DNA from 4 places in the Peribacillus sp. NPDC046944 genome. Region 3 is predicted to be linked to each of the others. Evidence: riboswitches for the same ligand, from Rfam matches in the RefSeq annotation. Region 3 holds a riboswitch; each other region holds the start of a gene.

Evidence for each region. Region 3 has a riboswitch for S-adenosylmethionine ahead of ACQKIC_RS12105 (bifunctional homocysteine S-methyltransferase/methylenetetrahydrofolate reductase). Riboswitches for the same ligand answer to the same signal wherever they lie in the genome.
Region 1: linked by a shared signal. The riboswitch ahead of metK (methionine adenosyltransferase) and the one ahead of ACQKIC_RS12105 (bifunctional homocysteine S-methyltransferase/methylenetetrahydrofolate reductase) in region 3 are both predicted to bind S-adenosylmethionine.
Region 2: linked by a shared signal. The riboswitch ahead of mtnK (S-methyl-5-thioribose kinase) and the one ahead of ACQKIC_RS12105 (bifunctional homocysteine S-methyltransferase/methylenetetrahydrofolate reductase) in region 3 are both predicted to bind S-adenosylmethionine.
Region 4: linked by a shared signal. The riboswitch ahead of mtnW (2,3-diketo-5-methylthiopentyl-1-phosphate enolase) and the one ahead of ACQKIC_RS12105 (bifunctional homocysteine S-methyltransferase/methylenetetrahydrofolate reductase) in region 3 are both predicted to bind S-adenosylmethionine.

What each region holds. Positions count from the first base shown of each region.
Region 1 is NZ_JBNNML010000001.1:516,420-521,957, reverse strand. It holds gene pckA (phosphoenolpyruvate carboxykinase (ATP)) at 181-1,764, opposite strand; SAM riboswitch class I at 2,342-2,504, shown strand; gene metK (methionine adenosyltransferase) at 2,673-3,869, shown strand; gene ACQKIC_RS02670 (gamma carbonic anhydrase family protein) at 4,011-4,529, opposite strand; gene ACQKIC_RS02665 (alpha/beta hydrolase) at 4,744-5,538, shown strand, end outside.
Region 2 is NZ_JBNNML010000007.1:13,192-18,729, reverse strand. It holds gene ACQKIC_RS13995 (S41 family peptidase) at 58-1,542, shown strand; gene mtnA (S-methyl-5-thioribose-1-phosphate isomerase) at 2,068-3,114, opposite strand; gene mtnK (S-methyl-5-thioribose kinase) at 3,127-4,332, opposite strand; SAM riboswitch class I at 4,404-4,556, opposite strand; gene ACQKIC_RS13980 (carbon-nitrogen family hydrolase) at 4,630-5,412, opposite strand; gene ACQKIC_RS13975 (pyridoxal phosphate-dependent aminotransferase) at 5,513-5,538, shown strand, end outside.
Region 3 is NZ_JBNNML010000005.1:342,510-348,047, reverse strand. It holds gene ACQKIC_RS12115 (phosphatase PAP2 family protein) at 1-585, shown strand, start outside; gene ACQKIC_RS12110 (MOSC domain-containing protein) at 1,071-1,712, shown strand; SAM riboswitch class I at 1,824-1,922, shown strand; gene ACQKIC_RS12105 (bifunctional homocysteine S-methyltransferase/methylenetetrahydrofolate reductase) at 2,029-3,876, shown strand; gene metH (methionine synthase) at 3,869-5,538, shown strand, end outside.
Region 4 is NZ_JBNNML010000007.1:7,439-12,976, reverse strand. It holds gene ACQKIC_RS13975 (pyridoxal phosphate-dependent aminotransferase) at 1-944, shown strand, start outside; SAM riboswitch class I at 1,060-1,217, shown strand; gene mtnW (2,3-diketo-5-methylthiopentyl-1-phosphate enolase) at 1,374-2,606, shown strand; gene ACQKIC_RS13965 (2-hydroxy-3-keto-5-methylthiopentenyl-1-phosphate phosphatase) at 2,609-3,265, shown strand; gene ACQKIC_RS13960 (methylthioribulose 1-phosphate dehydratase) at 3,268-3,894, shown strand; gene ACQKIC_RS13955 (cupin domain-containing protein) at 3,916-4,449, shown strand; gene ACQKIC_RS13950 (CobW family GTP-binding protein) at 4,577-5,503, shown strand.

The sequences.
Region 1 (5,538 bases), on a different contig from region 3:
GTTGCAATGCGGTTTGTCACATGAAATAGGAGGAAGGGGATGGGGATAGCCAAGGGGTGTGCGCGTAGAAAGCTAATGTGAATATGGGGAAGAGGAGGATATCCACGGACTATGCATTCTTGCTTTGATGATAAAGAAAAGGACCAAGCGATTTTCGCTTGGTCCTTTTTCCTATCTTTATTATGCAATCGGCCCGCCAAGTTCTTCGATTTCGTTTGGTACGCTACCGAATTTCTTGAAGTTTGCACGGAATTGAGCGGCAAGGTCTTTTGCTGATTTTGTGTATGCAGCAGGGTCTGCCCATGTTTTGATTGGTTGAAGCACTTCATCAGGAACACCAGGAACATGAACCGGAATGTTCAAGCCGAAGATATCATCTTGAACGGTTTCAATGTTGGCTAATTCACCTTCAAGTGCTGCTTGGATCATGGCACGAGTATAAGCAAGCTTCATACGGCTTCCAGTTCCATAAGCTCCGCCAGTCCATCCTGTGTTAACCAGGTATACTTTTGCGTCATGCTCGTCGATTTTTTCTCCAAGCATTTCAGCATAGCGTGTAGCAGGAAGTGGTAGGAAAGGTGAACCGAAGCATGTAGAGAATGTTGCTTCAGGAGACGTCACGCCTCTTTCTGTACCTGCCAATTTGCTTGTGTATCCGCTCAAGAAGTGGAACATGGCTTGTTCTTTAGAAAGTTTGCTGATTGGAGGCAGTACGCCAGAAGCATCAGCCGTTAAGAAAATGATTGTATTCGGGTGTCCCGCAATACTTGGATTCACGATGTTATCGATCGCTTGCATTTGGTATGCAGCACGGGTGTTTTCCGTTAATGAGCTGTCATCGTAGTCCGCCACGCGTGTTTCGGGATCTACCACGACATTTTCCAATACGGCGCCGAAACGGATGGCGTCGAAGATCTGTGGTTCTTTTTCACGTGAAAGGTTGATGGTTTTTGCATAGCATCCGCCTTCGATGTTGAATACACCGTTAGAAGACCAGCCGTGTTCGTCATCACCGATCAGTTTACGGTTCGTGTCGGCAGATAAAGTCGTTTTACCAGTACCGGACAATCCGAAGAATAAAGCGACATCGCCTTCACGACCTACGTTTGCCGAACAATGCATCGGAAGGATTTCTTCTTCCGGAAGTAGGTAGTTCATGATTGAGAAAATCGATTTCTTCATTTCACCTGCGTATTCAGTTCCACCGATTAGGATAGTACGGCGTTCGAATGATACCATGATGAACGTTTCGGATTGCGTTCCATCAACTGTTGGATCCGCTTTGAAATTAGGTGCGGAAAGGATGGTGAATTCTGCTTCATGCCCTCTTAGTTCTTCGTCATTCGGACGGATGAACAATGTATGAGCAAAAAGGTTGTGCCAAGCATATTCATTAACCACTCGGATAGGAAGGCGTGATGATTCGTCTGCACCAGCAAAACCTTTGAAGACAAAGACTTCTTCTTTTGTCTTTAAGTAATCCACTACTTTACTATATAGTTTATTGAATACTTCCTCGGAAATGGGTTGGTTCACTGGGCCCCAGTCAATTTTGTCCTTTACAGAAGCTTCTTCCACAATATATTTATCTTTAGGTGAACGGCCCGTGTATTTGCCCGTTTCAGCTTTTACTGCGCCGGTTGAAGTTAAAACGCCTTCATTTCTGCTTAATACTTTTTCAACTAATTGAGGAACTGAGAGTTGAGTTTGCACATTATTTCCTGCTAATAATTGGTGTAACTCATTAACGTCAACAGAATTCATATATGAGATACCTTCCTTTGTTTAAGTTTTTATAATACAATTAGTATAACACATTGGATTAAATAGTCTATACTATTTAACTTTTTTTGTGAATGAAAATGGAATAGTCACATTAATCAATTATCTCACTTCGAGTGTAACCTTATGTATAGTGCGGGCATATACTTGCAGTGAGTCATCCTGGATGGATGTTTTCGAATCTGGTTGAATCGGGAGACGATCTGGATGAAGTGAATCTAGGATGTGAAAAACGATTGCTGCCGCAAGTCTTTGTGAAGTCCCGTTTTAGGATTAGTGTACCTTTTCATTTATAATAGGAAGAAAAGAAGTGAACAACCATTTATGTATCTGAAAAAGGGATGAATATGGGGTTCGGATGGTATGTTCATTTTGTCTGATTTATCCATTGTAAGTCAATGGTCTTATCTTCTTAGTTTACACTCTTTAAGGATACTATTTATATTCCGGCTGTGCCAGATAAAAAGTTTTTTTATTTTTCATTGGGGAAAAATGTTCTATTTAGAAAAACATTGACAAATTCAGACTAAATACGATAGTATCTTAAATTGTACGGATTCTCTTATCCCGAGTTGGTGGAGGGACAGGCCCTTTGAAACCCAGCAACCTGCCATATTGAACTTGACTCCAAGGTCAATCGCCGAAAATAAAGCGATGAACCTTCAAGGAATAGTGGTGATGGTGCTAACCTGAGCAAGGTAAAAACCCTTGAACGATAAGAGTGAAAGGATAGATGATAGAATTTTTAAACCTTTCCTCATTTGCCAGGGAAGGTTTTTGTGTTTTTATTCATTAATTCTGTGTCTATGATTGAAACTAATAAGGGAAACGAGTTCCGTAAAAGATCAGGCTCATGCCTACAACATACTAACTTCCAAGGAGGAAATAAGATGTCAAAGAAACGTCTATTTACTTCTGAATCTGTGACAGAAGGCCATCCGGATAAAATTTGTGATCAGATTTCAGATTCCATTTTAGATGCAATCCTAGCTAAGGATGCTAATGCGCGCGTTGCGTGTGAAACAAGTGTAACGACAGGTCTTGTACTTGTTGCTGGAGAAATTACAACATCGGCTTACGTGGATATTTCACGCATTGTCCGCGATACGATTGCAGGTATCGGGTACACTCGTGCGAAATATGGTTTCGATGCCGAGACTTGTGCCGTGCTAAGCTCGATCGATGAGCAGTCTGCTGATATTGCAGCGGGTGTTGATAAAGCATTGGAAGCACGTGAAGGTACGATGTCCGATGAGGAAATCGATGCTATCGGTGCAGGGGACCAAGGTCTTATGTTCGGATTCGCGTGCAATGAAACGGAAGAGCTTATGCCACTTCCCATTTCATTGGCTCATAAGCTATCATTCCGTCTTTCTCAAGTTCGTAAAGATGGCACGCTAAGTTATTTACGTCCTGATGGAAAAACGCAAGTAACGGTTGAATATGATGAAAATAACCTACCTGTACGTGTAGACACAATCGTCATCTCCACACAACATGATCCTGAAGTGACACCTGAACAAATTCAAGCCGACTTAAAAGAACATGTGATTAATGCGGTCGTACCGGCTGACTTAATCAATGAAGATACGAAATACTTCATCAACCCGACTGGCCGTTTTGTAATCGGCGGACCTCAAGGGGATGCTGGTCTTACTGGCCGTAAAATCATCGTTGATACGTACGGCGGATACGCTCGTCACGGCGGCGGTGCTTTCTCTGGTAAAGATGCAACAAAAGTGGACCGTTCTGCTGCATATGCCGCTCGTTACGTTGCGAAGAACATCGTGGCTGCCGGCCTGGCTGACAAAGCGGAAGTGCAATTGGCCTACGCAATCGGCGTGGCTAAGCCTGTATCCATCTCAATCGATACATTTGGAACGGGAACAGTAAGTGAAGAGGTGCTAGTGGAATTGGTAGAGGCGAATTTCGACCTACGTCCAGCTGGTATCATCAAGATGCTTGACCTACGTCGCCCAATCTACAAGCAAACAGCTGCATATGGTCACTTCGGCCGTACAGATGTTGATTTGCCTTGGGAGCGTACGGATAAAGCAGAAGCTTTAAAAACACAAGCTAAAGCGTAAATCATATGAGAAAAGGTGCCTTGCTTTAATGCAAGGCACCTTTTTTGATGGGCAAAAATAGGATTAAATATGGCTTCCTAGGGAATAATTCAAGGAATCCTATTTTTAGCTAAGCGTTTTTTTGTAATCATACGATTGGTGTTACTTTATTCGGTCAGCCTGTTTATAGAGTTGTCCTTTTTCAGCATATTCCCGGACAATGCGATCCATATCCTGGCGATCTTCCTCATTAATTTCACGAACGACTTTGGCCGGCCTTCCAAAGGCTAAGGTGTTCGGCGGGATAACCTTTCCTTGGGGGACAAGGCTCCCTGCACCGATGAAGGCACCTTCACCGATTTCCGCTCCATCAAGGATGATCGAACCCATGCCGATGAGGGCTCTCTTTCGAATTTTGCAGCTATGTAGAATGACTTGGTGGCCAATGGTCACTTCATCTTCGATTATCAGTGGGTTATTGGGACTTTGATGAAGTACGCTGTTATCTTGCACGCTTACTCTTTTCCCGATGATGGTGGGTGCCACATCGCCGCGAATGACGGTATTGAACCAGATCGTTGATTCATCACCGATTTTGACATCGCCTGTCACGACGGCATTTTCAGCAAGATAGGCGCTTTCGGAAATTTCTGGTTCCATGCCTTTGAATGGATAAATAATCAATTTTCATCATTTCCTTTCCGAAGTGGATAATTTTGCTGTATTATTTTAATATACCGTATCAAAATAGCCTTGGCTACTATTTGATTGAGCACAATTAATTAGGTTTCGTTTTTGTCGAAAACCGAAAATGTGGTTATAATTTACCATATAGATTATTTTTCATTCTGCATGGAACGTTTACAACTAGAGAAAAGTGAAAGGGGGATTTCGAATGTGGAAATGGGAGACGGACGGAGATGCAAAAGGCGTCATCGTCATTATTCATGGGGCAATGGAGCATCATGGCCGTTACAAGTGGTTAACACAAATGTGGCTTTCAGCCGGATACCATGTCGTCATGGGCGACCTACCCGGGCAGGGAATGACGACACGCGCCTTCCGGGGGCATATCGATTCCTTTGACGAATATTTAGAAGAAGTAAAAAGCTGGATTGAAGATGCATACGATTATTCCCTTCCTGTCTTTTTATTAGGACATAGCATGGGTGGGTTGATTGCGATCCGCCTGCTTCAGGAGGAAGAATGGGACATCGCGGGGGTCATTTTATCATCGCCATGCCTCGGTCTGATGACGCATCCTCCCAAATACTTAACCGCCATTTCACACGGCATGAATATCGTGATGCCAAAATTCCGGGTGGATTCTGGGTTAACTCCCCAAATGGCGACGAGGAATTCGGAAATCCGTGAATCGGATACGAACGATACATTGTACATTACCAAGGTTTCCGTTCGCTGGTATCGGGAGCTTGTACAGGCAATGAAGGATGCTTTTGAAGAGATTCCGGAGTTTCAGGACGTGCCTTTACTGATGATGCAGGGCGGAGATGACAAGGTCGTCAACAAAAAGGCGGTCCGGGAGTGGTTCAACTATAACTTGGCCAGCGAAAAGCAATACAAGGAATGGCCGAAACTATATCATGAAATTTTCAATGAACCGGAGCGGGATGACGTATTTCAATATGCACTGAGTTTCGTTGAAAACCGGTTGAAGATATTGGGCTAT
Region 2 (5,538 bases), on a different contig from region 3:
AAAGTTTTCCGATTTGCTAGAAAGCTGATAAAATAGGATGTATTAGTTAATATTGTCATGAAGAATGAAAGTGGTGAGGCTTCAGTGGAAGAAGAAAATCAACAACAGCCCAAAGATGAAGGCAAAATTGTGAAAATAAAAAAGTTTACGTTTATTATGGGGATTTTCTTACTCATATTTTTGACAGCAGGGATAACTACAATCGCGTTGACCTTTGGCGATGAAAAAGTAGAGTCACTTGCACCGAGTAATCATCCTGAATTTGAAAAGTTATATTCTACATATGATACGATCAAAGATAATTATTATGAAGAAATCGATGAGAACACGCTCGTGGATGGAGCTATAAATGGAATGATAGAATCGTTGGATGATCCTTATTCCTCTTATATGGATAAGAAAGAAGCCTCCAGTTTCCATGAGAGCATCTCTTCTTCCTTTGAAGGAATAGGTGCTGAAATCCAAGAGAAGGATGGACAGATCATGGTGGTTTCCCCTATTAAAGGATCACCAGCTGAAAAAGCCGGAGTCCGGCCTAATGATATTATACTAAGTGTCAATGGCAAAAGCCTTGATGGCTTAAGTTCTTCGGAAGCTGTCTTGAAAATCAGGGGGAAAAAGGGAACAAAAGTGGAGCTTGCCATTTCAAGGGCGGGTGAAAAGGAACCGATTACTTTGTCCATTAAGCGTGATACCATTCCGATTGAAACGGTTTATTCAGAGATGCTTGATGATGGGATTGCCAAAGTGCAGGTTACAAGTTTTTCTGAGCATACGGTGGAAGAGCTGAATACGGCACTTGAAGACATGGATAAAGAAAAGATGAAAGGCCTAATATTGGACTTACGTGGAAATCCGGGTGGATTGCTTGACCAAGCGATCGCAATGGCAAACTTATTTATCCCGAATGGGGAAGTCATCCTTCAGGTCGAGGATCGAAAAGGAAAAAGAGAAGTCTATAAATCCCAGAATAATGGTGAGTTGAAGCTACCAGTGGTCGTATTAATTGATGATGGAAGTGCAAGTGCATCTGAAATCGTTGCCGCCGCTGTTAGTGAATCTGCGGGTATTCAGCTTGTAGGGGTAAAATCATTCGGAAAGGGGACCGTGCAAAAAGCCGCAGACTTTGATGATGGTTCCAACTTTAAGTATACAGCACAAAAATGGCTGACTCCGAAAGGCAATTGGATCCATAAAAAAGGGATTGAACCGGATATAAAAGTCAAGCTTCCCGAGTATGCCAATCTTCCATATATCTCTCCTGATAAAGGATTGAAAGTATCGGATTCCTCGAGTGAAGTAGAAGCAGCGGAGAAAATGCTGAAAGAAGCCGGGTATAATCCAGGAAAAGTGGATAAGTATTTCGATGAAGAAACAAAGGTAGCGGTCAAGGAATTCCAAAAGGATCATAAGATCAAAGAAACAGGTGTCATTAAAGACGATACAACCGTTAAATTGATGGAAGTCATTAGGGATAAAATCCTTAAAAATGATACTCAAGTGAAAAAAGCGGTGGAAGTATTGAAAAAGAAAATCAAATAATCTTTTATAAAAACAAGCGGCCCATCAGCAAGCATTTATTGCTGATGGGCCGTTTTTCGTATGCTTGACTTAGGTGTGTGTGTAATCCATAAGGTGACCATGGAAGAAGTACCAATGGGTGGGGAATGGAAGGGTATCCATGATGAAGTAGAATTTGAAGAAAACGAGCGGTAAACCCTGCTTGAGGAACATGAACTTTCATACAAGGCTAAGAATAATTACTACCGAAAAGCGGCAGAAAAATCAAAGAAGGCTAGATGCCACTCTGACTAAATTCTGCGATTATATCTATCAAAAAGAACCTCGTCAGAATAAATATAACAGGAGCAACTGAATGGGTTTCCAAGGTTAATCGTGAAAAGAATGAAGGGGCTGTCTAATAAGTCCTTATTCCAGTGAATTTCGCAAAAATAAAGAGGCAGAAATGTTGTTAAATCAACGTTTCTGCCTTTTACTATTTATTCAATTTCGGTGTGTAATTACACCTTTTGGGACAGCCCCTTGATCAATCCTTTATAAATAATTTCATTTTACAAAAAGCGGGATATTACTCCTGTAATCAGGTGAAATGATGCCATTTTCGGTAATGATGCTTGTAATAAGAGAATGGGGCGTAACGTCAAAAGCAGGATTGAATGTCTTCACATTTTCTGGTGCTATCCTGACTCCTTGTATAGAAGTGATTTCATCCCCATTCCTTTCTTCGATTGGGATGGAGATACCCGACTCGAGAGATAAATCGAATGTACTTGATGGTGCTGCTACATAGAAAGGAATATCGTAATGCTTAGCTAATATCGCCAAACCCAATGTACCAATTTTATTGGCTGTATCACCGTTTGCCGCAATACGGTCTGCTCCGACTATAATGGCTTCGATTTTTTTATGATGAATGGTGTGGGCTGCCATATTATCCGAGATTAATGTAACGTCCACTCCAGCTTGCATAAGTTCCCATGCGGTGAGTCGTGCCCCTTGCAAGACAGGTCTCGTTTCACAGGCATAGACCTTTATAGGAAAGGATCTTTCCTTGGCCAGGTGGAAAGGTGCGAGGGCAGTTCCGTACCGTGCAGTGGCTATCCCCCCAGCATTACAATGGGTTAAAATAGAATCACCCTCGTTGAATAAAGACAATCCGTATTCACCAATTTTTCGGCACATCTCCACATCCTCTGAAAATAGCTTTTTTGCTTCAGCAACAAGAGCGCTTTTGGCTGAAGCTATGCTATTGGCTGCTTGTAGAGTATTCTCCATTCTTTTCAGTGCCCAAAAAAGGTTGACCGCTGTTGGTCTTGAAGAAGCGAGTGTAGTAACATGTTTCGTGACATTGTGTTTAAATTGCCATAAATCCGTGGTATTTTCCTGGATTGCACCAAGAGCAACGCCAAATGCTGCAGTTAGCCCGATAGCGGGGGCACCACGGACCTTCAAGGTCAAGATGCTGTCATATACATCTTTAACCGTAAAAAGTTCAATGAATTCTATTTTTGATGGCAAGGCCTGTTGATTCAATAAGGTAATATGGGTATCATTCCATTGGACGGAATAGGGTAGTGGCGTTGTAGTTGTCATATGTATATCTCCTTATAGGGCTGAATAGGAAGGCAATGTATATTGCTTTACGGCTTCTATCACTGCTGGAATATTCAGTTCTTTCCGATTTTTGATTATATGGGCCCCGATTTTCAAGGTAGCCGTTTTAGCTGTAATTCTAGTTTCTTTATTCTCAATGCCATTTAAATCAGCAACATGAGATAGGCCAATGGTTCTTCGAATTAGTTCACATCCTGCAAAGCCATATGCATCACCTTTAAACTTGTTGAGTACATATGGAAGATAACCTTCGATCTTACTGTAAGGACTTTTATTTTCAGAATTCCACAGGTTCGTATAGGTTTCTTCAAATGTATTCCAAAATTCCTGAAGATGAGTAAAGATTTCTTCCTTCCCAGTGGCCTCGCGTGTTACTGCCTGGAATAGGAGATTCGCCATGTATTGTCCAAGGTCAAATCCAACAGGACCATAAAAAGCGAATTCAGGGTCAATTACCTTTGTTTCTGTATCACTTGCAAATATACTTCCCGTATGTAAATCGCCATGAAGAAGGGCCTCCTGCTCGGATTCGAAGCTTTGTTTTAACTTAGCCACTTCCAGTATTAAATCAGCATCTTTCCATATAGACTTGGCAGCCTCCAGCAACTCAAGCTCAAACTCGCCTGGATGTTCCTCCAAAAAAGGATCCGTGAAAATGAAAACCTCAGTAATCTTGCAGAGTTCTGGATTCGTGAAGTTCCGGGCAACCTCTTTTTTCGCTGCCGGTTCCAAATGAAAATCAGACGTATAAAAAGCGGTCTTTGCAACAAATTCACCAATGTGTTTGGATAATAGAGGGAAATGATCTCCTTCAATTAATCCGGTCCGGGCGATTTTCAAGTGTGATAAATCTTCCATGACGGTGATTGCAAGCTGTTCATCAGAATAATAGACTTGTGGGACAAGTTCGGGACAATAGCTTCTGAATTGAATTAATGCATTCGCTTCGATAGCCGATCTTTTTAAAGTCAATGGCCAGCTTTCACCAAGAACCTTTGCGTAAGGAACTGCTTGTTTGATGATGACTCCTTTATTTGTTACGGGATTTGTAACGTGAAAAACATAATTTAAATTTCCGTCACCGATTTCATTACATAGTAATGAGTCATCTGAATGCAGTAACCCAAGTTTCTTCGTTAGGTCAATTGCCGTTTCGTTTGTCAATAGCTTGAAATTTGATGGTTGAGTCATTGTTATCCCTCCAAGTACATTAAAAAATATGAAAAAGCCCCTTTCCCATAGAAAGAGGCAGAAGCTTCACTTCGAACCTCTTATCTCCCAGAAAGAATTCTTTCTGGTGGATTTGGCACCGTGCTCTGTGGATATAATCCGGCGGAATTCCCGCCCCATTTCACAATGGTATTACAGTCGGTTGCTGGGCTTCATAGGGCCTTTATCCCTCAGCCTGCTCTTGATAAGAGTATTGTATTTATTTTCAGAAAATTAATCTCGAATGAATGATATCAATATTTTAAATAGTTTGTCAATGGTAAATTAATAAAACTCCGGCCGCCGATCTTCGAAAACGGGTATTTTATTTCTTGCTTCTCCTACTTTTTCTAAGTCAAGGGTGCCGAGTAGAAGTTCTTTTTCTTCACCAGCCTCACAAATGATTTCTCCCCACGGGTCGATGATGATGGAATGTCCGGCAAAATGATTATTTCGGTCAGAACCGGAACGATTCACAGCCACAACGAAGGCTTGGTTTTCTATTGCCCGGCTGATTAACAGTGCCCTCCAATGATGGAGCCTAGGCTTTGGCCACTCGGCGGTCACGAAGATAACCTCCGCACCTCGTACGGTATGGGCCCGTTGCCATTCCGGAAAACGGATATCATAGCAAATGAATCCGGCGCAAATCTTTTCATCGAGGGAGAATAAGCCGTCTTTTTTGCCAGGTTGTAAGTAATGGTGTTCATCCATCAATTGAAACAGATGGAGTTTATCATATTCTTTAACCAGTTTGCCTTCTTTATCGATGATGAGCATTGTGTTATAGATGCCTTCCTTAGTTTTCTTTGCAATCGAGCCACCGATTATGTTAATGTGGTGTTTTTTTGCAAGGGCTTTTAGAAAGGTAATGGTTTGTGCTGCTTCTTCGTCTGCAATTTCATGTAATCTCGTTAAGTCATAGCCGGTTGTCCATAGTTCCGGCAGCATGACGATGTCCGGTTTAGACTGTACAGCTTTTTCAATCCATTGTTTTGCCACCTGGAAATTTATATCTGGCTGTCCAAAGGCAATGTCCATTTGTAAACAGGCGATTTTCCATTTCATCATTTAAAACCTCCATTTGTAAAAAAGTACTTTACAAGATTAAGATAAACATATATCATTTGTGACTATAATTTCAAGAAATTTCAGAGAAGGTGCAAAGATGGTGCAATTCGAAAAATCCAGACT
Region 3 (5,538 bases):
ATTGAAATTGTGGAAGAACTGAAGGAAGGGGAGTTAATCGAATTTGATAAAGTCCTTATCAATTTCATCCAAGTGCCCTTTAGTGAACAATTTATCAGCTTTGTGACTACGCTCACATTTTTTGGGTCGGTGACATGGATAGTCGTACTAATTGGTATATTTGCCTTGATTTTGGCCTTATACAGAAGAAAACAGCTTGCTTTATACTTAATAATCACTTCAGCAATGGGTGGGGTATTTAATTGGGGGCTAAAATATCTTTTTCAAAGGGAAAGACCCGATATCGCTCCATTATTATCCGTTTCCGGATATAGTTTTCCTAGTGGTCACTCTATGGCTTCGGTTATCGTTTACGGAAGCATTGCAGTTGTATGTTTACGAATCGTCAAAAGTAAATATATGAACGGCATTATATGGTTTTTGGCTTTTTTGGCTTCATTGGTCATTGGATGGAGCCGCATTTATCTAGGGGTGCATTACCCGAGCGATGTTGTGGCAGGTTTTGTTGCCGGAGCTGCTTGGCTAACGATATCGGCATGGCTGTTACGATACCTGGAATATAAGGGGCGAAAAAATAGAAGCTAAGGGGAAAATGAAGGCATAAGAAAATCACCAAAATTATCAAAAAAGTGGTGTACTGTGAGGAAAGTAATGATCGCACCTATAAATTTTCATTAAAAGAAGGTCGCCTGTTCAATTTGGTAGTTACTTGTTAGGTATAAATAATTAGTAAGGATCTACAGTTTTCCACCCTTTTTAAAAGGAGACAAAAAAATTCGCCCCCTAAAGAGCGACAATGAGGAAATTAATCGTGAATCAACATATAGGCGACGGATTGTCTTTTTCGACTATATATTGTGTTCATATTCTATCATAATTAATTTGGAAATAGCAACTAAATTACTAAAACAAAGGGATTATTTTTATATCATTCTCTTTTCACATCGAATTTTATACCTAGTAAAGAGGTTATTGCTTTTTTTTGGTATAATCAAATAATTGAATAGATTGAATATAAAGAATGTTTCTTTATTGCAATCTGGAAATTTAAAAGAAATGGAAGATGTCCAATGGAAAATCGTAAAATCATGTCTCTTCAAATTGGGATGCCAAAAGAGGAGGAGCTTTCGGGGGTAAAGATCAAAACGGCAATGGATAAGAAGGCCATCGACTATATCACCGTAACAAAATCAGGGATTGATAGGGATGGAGTGGGTAACAGAAAGTTCCATGGAGGGCCTGACCGTGCTCTATGTTTTTATCCCTTTGAGCATTATGATTTATGGAATCGAACATTCAATAAGCAGCTTTCCATCCCTGCATTTGGGGAGAATTTGACGATTGCTGGAATGACTGAACGTCAAACGTTTATAGGCGATATCTATCGCATTGGCGGGACCGTTATTCAGATTACACAGGGGCGTATTCCTTGCTCGACCATCTCCCACTTTAACAAAGAGCCAGAGTTTTTGAAATTGGTGATGGACACTAATCTAACTGGCTATTTTGCTAGGGTTATACAAGAAGGGGTAATTGGCCAACAAGATGATATCGTGTTATTGGATCGGCTTCAAGATAAGGTTACGGTACTTTATGCAACGGATGTCATCCTTCATAAGCGTGATGGGGAGGAGGGGGCAATGTCCTTGCTTTCCATTGAATCCTTGTCGGAAAAATGGGGAGCCTTGCTTTCTAAAAGGATGTATCGTTAAAAAGTCTGAAGAAAATGAAAAAATGATAAATATACTCTTGAAATTATCAGATGATTCATGTAAATTAAATATAAATAAATTTTGAAATGTTTAGAAAATTAAACTTAATAAATCTTATCGAGAGAGGTGAAGGGACTGGCCCGATGAAACCTCAGCAACCAGCCTAGGCAAAGGTGCTAAATCCAGCAAGCAGAGCTTGATAGATGAGGAGAATGTTTCGAAAAAAGCCTTCTTCTTTGAGAAGGTTTTTTTTCTTTACTCTCACACTCATAGAAACCGACAAAAACCATAGTGTTTTTAAGAGAGGGTGTACTAATTGGATTTTCGTAGTGAATTGAAGGAAAGAATGCTAGTTGGAGACGGCGCGATGGGTACGTTGTTGTACTCCTATGGAATCGATCAATGTTATGAGGAAATAAATTGCACCAATCCTGATAAAATTGAGTCTATACATAGGGCCTATTTAGAAGCGGGTGCAGATATTCTGCAAACCAATACATATGGTGCCAATTTCAATAAATTGAAACGGTATGGGCTGGAGGAAGAAGTCAGTCGGATCAATCGCCAAGGAGTCAGCCTTGCTAAACAAGTAGCGAAAGGGAAGGCTTATGTTTTTGGTACAATTGGGGCCCAGCGTAGTATACGTAAATCGGATTTAAGTATAGAAGAAATAAAACGGGGTTTTCGAGAACAATTATACAGTTTGCTCCTGGAAGATCCCGATGGAATTCTTCTTGAAACATTCTATGATTTTGAAGAGCTTGAAACGGTGCTTCAAATTGCTAAAAAGGAAACGGACCTGCCGATTATTGCAAATGTATCGATGCATGAACTTGGAAATCTTCAAAATGGATTTCATTTGAATGAAGCTTTTCAAAAGCTAGAGTACCTAGGTGCAGATGTCGTTGGGGTGAATTGCCGTCTGGGCCCCCATCATATGATAAGGGCACTGGAAGAAGTGAAATTGCCTATGCAGGCGTCGATTGCCATCTATCCTAATGCAAGTCTTCCAGATTATGTGGATGGGAGACTGGTCTATAAAGCGGAACCAGAATATTTCGGTTCAAGTGCACTCGAATTACGAAAACAAGGAGCAACCATTATAGGGGGTTGCTGTGGTACGACACCACTACATATACAAGCTGTGAACGAAATGATTGGCACTTTAGCGCCAGTCAAGGAAAAAATTACGAAAGCTCGACATATAGAAATTATTGAAGTGAATAACCAAAAACAAGAATTAGCTCTTCATGAAAAGGCAAAAACGGATAGAACGATCCTAGTTGAGCTTGATCCACCGAAAAAGTTAGGAATCGAAACGTTTATGGCAGGAGCTGAAGCCTTGAAAAAAGCTGGGGTGGATTCCATTACTTTAGCTGATAATTCACTTGCTTCACCAAGGATATCGAATTCGACCTTAGCCAATTTATTAAAGGCTGAATTAGGGGTGAATCCGATGGTCCATATTACGTGCAGGGACCGAAATCTTATTGGGTTACAATCCCATTTAATGGGATTGCATACGGTCGGGCTGGATGAAGTTTTAGTTATCACTGGGGATCCTTCTAAGATTGGTGATTTCCCGGGGGCAACGTCTGTCTATGATTTATCTTCATTCGATTTGATAAGTCTGGTTAAGCAATTCAATGAGGGCTACTCCTATTCCGGACAAAGTCTAGGGAAACGGGCTAATTTCAAGATTTCCGCAGCTTTTAATCCAAATGTGAAATATCTCGATAAGGCTGTTCAGAGAATGGAAAAGAAAATCGCTTGCGGTGCTCATTCGTTTTTGACACAGCCAGTTTATTCAGTAGAACAAATAGAAGAAGTCTATCAGGCGACAAAACATTTGGAAACACCGATTTTCATGGGGATAATGCCCCTTACCAGTACGAGGAATGCCGAATTCATCCATAATGAAATACCGGGGATTAAATTACCTGACAGTGTACGGAAAGCAATGGCCTCAGCGGGAGCTGATCCAGTAAAATCAAGGATTGAAGCTATAAATATAGCAAGGGAATTGGTAGACGCAGCCCAAGAGAGGTTCAAGGGAATTTACTTAATAACGCCTTTCTTACGCTATGAAATGACAGCGGAACTTACTACATATATTAAGAATCATGATCGTAAACAAACATCTGAGGTGGCAGGACATGAGTAAAAGGGAAATTAACGTGCAATTACAATCAAAGATTCTTCTTCTTGATGGAGCAATGGGCACCATGATTCAAGCTGAAGATTTAACGGCCGAGGATTTCGGTGGAGAACAATACGAAGGGTGTAATGAGTATTTATCGTTAACCCGTCCTGAAATCATTCAAACCATCCATGAAAAATATTTAGCGGCAGGTGCCGATATTATAGAGACTAATACCTTTGGTGCCACAAGCTTAGTGCTGGAAGAATATCAATTAAGCACGCTTGCATATGAACTTAATAAAGTATCGGCAGAGCTTGCCGTAAAAGCATGTGAAAAATATTCAAGTGATAATTGGCCCAGGTATGTAGCGGGTTCCATGGGACCAACGACAAAAACTTTATCTGTTACAGGTGGAACGACTTTCGATATATTGACCGATTCATATGAGGAACAGGCACTTGGCCTTATAGACGGTGGGGTAGACTTATTACTCGTGGAAACCTGTCAAGATATGCTCAATGTAAAGGCGGCCTTTTCTGGAATTAGATCGGCCATCGCTAAAACTGGCAAGGAAGTACCGATAATGATTTCAGGAACAATCGAGCCGATGGGAACGACGTTAGCCGGTCAGTCCATAGAGGCATTTTATTTATCGGTAGAGCATATGAACCCTCTGGCTGTCGGTTTGAACTGTGCGACAGGCCCAGAGTTTATGATTGACCATATCCGTACTCTAGCAGATCTATCCGACAATGCGATTAGCTGTTATCCAAATGCAGGATTGCCTGATGAAGAGGGGCATTACCATGAATCTCCCACTTCCCTAGCCGAGAAAATGAAACAATTTGCAGAAAAAGGCTGGGTCAATATCATTGGTGGCTGTTGTGGTACCACTCCTGAACACATTAAAGAGCTCTCAAGAGTACTTAAAGATATTCAACCACGGAAATTACCTGAGGCTGCACATGGTCATGCCGTATCTGGCATCGAGCCGCTTATTTATGACGACTCAATGCGACCCCTGTTTGTCGGAGAGCGAACGAATGTCATTGGATCTCGTAAATTCAAGGAATTGATTCGTGCCAAGAAATACGAACCAGCAGCGGAGATTGCCCGGGCACAAGTTAAGAAAGGTGCGCATGTCATTGATATCTGTCTGGCAGACCCTGATGGAGATGAGTTCGGTGACATGAAAGAATTCATTGAAGAGGTCGTCAAAAAGGTTAAGGTCCCTTTAGTCATCGATACAACTGATGAAGCCGTTCTTGAACAAGCCTTGAAACATTCCCAAGGGAAGTCCATCATAAACTCAATCAATCTCGAAGATGGTGAAGAAAGGTTTGAAAAAATCGTTCCACTTATTCATCAATACGGTGCGGCTGTCGTAGTAGGAACGATTGATGAAATTGGTATGGCGGTAGACGCCGAACGAAAAATAGAAGTAGCTACTCGCTCAGTGGATTTACTTGTAAACAAATACGGCCTAAAGAAAAGTGACTTGATTTTTGATCCGCTTGTATTTCCAGTCGGTACAGGAGATGAACAATATATTGGCTCCGCATTGGAAACAGTAAAAGGAATTAAAGCAATCAAGGAAAAATTCCCTGAATGTTTGACGATTCTTGGGATTTCAAATGTTTCGTTTGGCTTGCCTTCACGTGGAAGGGAAATATTGAATGCCGT
Region 4 (5,538 bases), on a different contig from region 3:
CCCTCTTTTATGAACGTGAATATGGCGTCAAGCTAGATCCTAAAACGGAAGTGGCGATTCTTTTCGGTGGAAAGGCTGGTCTAGTCGAATTACCGCAATGCTTGTTGAATCCAGGCGATACAATTTTAGTGCCTGATCCGGGCTATCCAGATTACCTGTCAGGTGTAGCGTTAGCCCAAGCTAAAACGGAAATTATGCCCTTGACCGAAGAAAATGATTTTCTTCCCGATTATAAGGAAATAGATAAAGAGGTTTTTGACAAAGCGAAGATGATGTTCTTGAATTATCCCAATAATCCCACAGGAGCATCGGCGTCAGCAGAATTCTTCGAAGAAACGGTTTCCATGGCAAAAGAACACTCGATATGTGTGGTCCATGATTTCGCATATGGTGCAATTGGGTTCGATGGGAAAAAACCGGTAAGCTTCCTTCAAGCAGAAGGATCAAAAGAAGTGGGGATAGAAATTTACACCCTTTCTAAAACATATAACATGGCGGGGTGGAGGGTTGGCTTTGCGGTTGGCAACCAGAGTGTCATCGAATCGCTTGAATTATTGCAGGATCATCTTTACGTCAGCCTTTTTCCCGCAATACAAGAAGCCACGGCATGCGCCTTACTGGATTCACAAGAGTGTGTGAAGGAACTCGTGAACATGTACGAAGGACGACGAAATGTATTTATCGAAGGGTTACGATCCATTGGATGGGATGTACAGGCTCCAGATGCTTCCTTCTTTGCTTGGCTAAAGGTCCCTGAAGGATATACTTCAGCGAGCTTTGCAGATCATTTACTGGCACATGCCCATGTAGCAGTTGCACCAGGAAATGGTTTCGGTGAATTTGGTGAAGGATACGTCAGGGTGGGACTTCTCACTTCAGAAGACAGACTCCAAGAAGCGGTAGAAAGAATTCGTACATTGAATATATTCAAAGAAAATCAGTGAGATATTGAATAGTTTGAACATTATACCTATTGACAAAGTATGAATTGCGTGAAAGAATATAAAAAAGAATTCTAAATTTTTAGTTAAGATACATAAACGAAAATATAATAGCATTTTCTTATTTTGAGCAGGTGGAGGGACTAGCCCGATGAAGCCCAGCAACCGACTGTAATACCATTGTGAAATGGGGCGGAGATAATACCGCCGGATCATTTTATTGATTCCGTAAGGCACGGTGCTAATTCTTGCAGCTATAGAGCTGGGAGATAAGAAGATGGCTTTTTCAAAGCCTCTTCTTTAGGAAGGGGCTTTTACATTTTTAACAGAGAATTGGAGTGCAACTTTGTTCGCAGATGGTTAGAAGCTTGTTAAAGGAAAGACCAACAATGACAACTTTAAGAATGACTTTTACGTATTGGGAGTGATCAGATGAGCGAAATAATCGCTACGTATTTACTTCATGACTTCAAAGGAGAGCATGAGAAAAAAGCAGAAGGCATTGCGTTAGGATTGACTGTAGGGACATGGACTGAACTTCCTCACTTGGTACAACAGCAACTGGAAAAACATAAAGGTAGGGTAGTTTCCGTAACACCCCTTCCCGAAGAAGAGCGAGTTAATCTCTATTTCGGTCAAAAAGTGTACCGTTCAACAATCAGGATTGCCTACCCGGCAGGTAATTTTTCTAATGATCTACCGGCTATCTTGACGACAGTATTCGGTAAATTGTCATTGGATGGGGAAATCAAATTGATGGATTTGGACTTTGTCGGCGATATTCAAAAAGCCTTTCCAGGTCCTCGATTCGGAATTAGTGGGATCAGGGAAAAAATTGATGTGTTTGACCGCCCCCTAGTGATGAGTATTTTTAAAGGTGTGTTAGGTCGAGACCTCGCCTTTCATAATGAACAATTGGAGCAACAGGCATTGGGAGGAGTCGATCTTGTCAAGGACGATGAGATTCTTTTTGACCAAGATCAGACGCCTTTCATCGATAGAGTCAAAACCGGAAAGGCCATTTTGAAAGGTATCTATGAGACAACGGGACATCGAACCTTATATGCTGTGAACCTGTCAGGAAAAACACTAGAACTATTGGATAAAGCTGAACTGGCAGCCGAAGCCGGCGCAGATGCCTTGTTATTTAATGTTCATACATATGGATTGGATGTTCTACAGGCTTTACGCGAAAATGACCGGATCAACTTACCGATCATGGCTCATCCGGCATATAGCGGAGCATTAGCTTCATCTTCATTTTATGGACTCAGCTATCCGCTTCTCCTTGGAAAACTGGTGAGGATATCAGGTGCAGATTTATCCCTCTTTCCCTCTCCATACGGAAATGTGGCACTCGATAAAGCAGAGACATTGGCGATTGCTGAAGGATTGACGAGAAATGAAACATCTTGGAAAAGGACTTTCCCGGTTCCATCGGCAGGTATCCATCCTGGCATGGTTCCAGATCTCATCAAGGATTTTGGGATAGAAAGTGTGATCAATGCTGGTGGGGGCGTCCATGGTCATCCGGATGGTGCAAAAGGCGGAGCTAAGGCCTTCCGTTCCGCAGTAGAAGCTGTCCTTTCCGGAAAATCATTGTCAATCGCGGCTGAGGAAGATGAGGAACTTCAAAAAGCACTGGCCCTATGGGGAGGGCTATAATCATGGTCAAACCGATCATTTTCTGTGATTTTGATGGAACGATCACCAACTCGGATAATATCATCTCAATCATGAAGAAGTTTGCCCCGCCCGGCTGGGAGGCATTAAAAGATGGTGTTCTTCAGCAAAAAATCAGCATTTCCCACGGTGTAGGGGAAATGTTTTCCCTGCTGGATAGCGATTTAAAGGAGGACATCATTCAATATGTGAAGGAGACAGCGGGTATTCGCCAAGGGTTCAGTGATTTTGTGGAATTTACAAAAAAATCAGATATTCCTCTCTATATTGTCAGTGGTGGAATGGACTTTTTCGTTGAACCTCTTTTGAATGACCTCTTACCTGTAGAGAATGTCTACTGTAATCATGCCGACTTCAGTCAGGAAGAAATTATGATTGAGTGGCCGCATACTTGTGATGACCAATGTAATCATGGGTGTGGTTGCTGTAAACCTACGATTATGAGAAAGCTTTCTACAAAGGATCAGTATAAATTGGTGATTGGAGATTCCGTTACCGACTTTGAAGCGGCTAAACAGGCAGATTTTGTTATTGCCCGTGACAGGCTCCTTGAAAAGTGCCGCACAGAAGCCATTCCCCATAAAGAGTTTGAAACTTTCCATGATGTGATTGATATTCTAAAAAAAATGCAGGAGGTGTAAGGGTGACAGCTTCAAAAGAGTGGCAGGAACTAGCGCAAATAAAGGGAGAACTAGCCGAGAGAGATTGGTTCATGGGGACGAGTGGAAATTTATCGATCCGTGAGGCTAATAGCCCTTCTTTTTATATAACCGCAAGTGGCAAGGATAAACGCAAGCAGACAGATTCCGATTTTATTTTGGTGGATTTGTCAGGAAAACCAGTCGAAATGACCGAGCTCAGACCTTCCGCTGAAACTCTTCTTCATACAGAGATTTATCGGAAAACGGATGCCAATTGCGTCCTCCATGTCCATACAGTAGAAAATAACGTGATTTCCGAGTTATATAGTGAAGTTGGGGAAGTGACTTTTTGTCATCATGAAATTATCAAGGCTACTGGACGATGGCAGGAAGATGCAGAATTGAAGATACCCATCATCCATAACCATGCAGATATTCCGTTGTTGGCTGAGACATTCAGTCCCTATGTCGATGCAGACTCAGGAGCGGTGCTTATCAGAAATCATGGTATAACCGTATGGGGAAAAAGCGGGTTGGAAGCAAAAAAAATCTTAGAAGCATGTGAATTCCTGTTTCAATATCAGCTGTTACTTAACCAGCAAAAGATATTGACAGGTTCGCTCAGCTAAAAATATAAAGGAGGAAAAATAATGGCTACAATTAGATTCCAAGAAACAAATGAAGTAATTGAAACAAATGAAGAGGTTCAGAGCTTTTTAGAGACTCAAGGCGTAATTTACGAACAATGGGATATTTCAAAATTGCCAGCCCATCTGGTGGAAAAATATGATCTTACGGATGAAGATAAACAAGAGATTCTTGATGCTTTCCAGTCAGAGATTAAAGAAATTTCGGAAAGAAGAGGATATAAAGCGCATGATATTATCACATTATCCGATTCCAATCCGAATTTGGACCAATTGTTGCAGAACTTCAAGCAGGAACACCATCATGAAGATGACGAGGTACGGTTCATCGCTGGGGGAACGAGTATCTTCGCCATCGAGGGTAGCGAGGGAAAATGGTTCGATGTCCGACTTAACCCTGGAGATTTGATCAGCGTACCTGAATCGACTCGTCACTACTTCACGCTAGCGGAAGATAGAAGAACAGTCGCGGTCCGTATTTTCGTTACAGCGGCCGGCTGGGTTCCGATATATGAAAAAGATGAAGTTCAGGCATAATAAAAGTGTGAAAAAACCAGCTTTCGGGCTGGTTTTTTTATGTGGCCCCGCAGGGTGCTTAAGCGGGAAAAGTATGATAAAATTTTAACGGAAATAAAAATCGTGTACATTATAGGAGAAGATACTAATGAAAACGACCGAAGTATATATATTAGGCGGCTTTCTCGGTAGCGGGAAGACGACGCTTCTTCGAAATATATTAAAGCAGGAAAGTGAAGCGGGTAGAAAAGTGGCCGTGCTTTTAAATGAACTTGGCAGTGTATCGGTGGATAGTGGTTTGATTGGCGATGACGTACCGTTAAAGGAATTGTTTGATGGTTGCATTTGTTGTACCCTTCAGGACAAGCTTGAAATTCAGCTGCAAGAATTGTTGACCGAAAATGATCTAGATGCCGTTTATATTGAAACAACAGGTGCAGCACATCCAGTAGAAGTACTCGATGGAATCATGTCACCATTTTTTGCTAATAAGTTAGAGTATAAAGGGATTATCACGGTGGTCGATTTATTGAGGTGGCGTGACCGCGAACAGCTCTCGCCACAGCTTAGACAGTTGTTGTCCGAGCAAATACACCACGCAGATTTCATCTTATTAAATAAAGCGGATTTGGTAAGTGAAATGGAAGCATCCCAACTCATCTATTCCATTCAGGGGTTGAATCCAGAAGCCGTATGTTTATTGACGGAATATGCAGCCGTATCTATAGGTTCCCTGCAACAAATGCATAGGAACCAACATAAAAACCATCAAAAGCTCGAAGTACATAGCCATCTTCATTTAAGTGCAATCGTGCATACTTTTACAGGGACCATTAATCAAACCGACTTTGAGGATTGGCTCAGGGCCCTCCCTGAAACGGTATACAGGATGAAAGGATATCTTTCCTTCACGCATTCGCAGCATCCTTACTTATTCCAATATTCTTATGGGATGCCATTGTATATGAATGAAATGATTAAAATGCCTTTGAATATCGTCATAATCGGCGAAAAACTGGATAAAGAGAAGATAATCAATGAGTTAAAAGCTTTGGAAGTGAAAGCGGCGATATAGGCGTTTACCACCAATCGAAACCGGGAAAAGAGGAG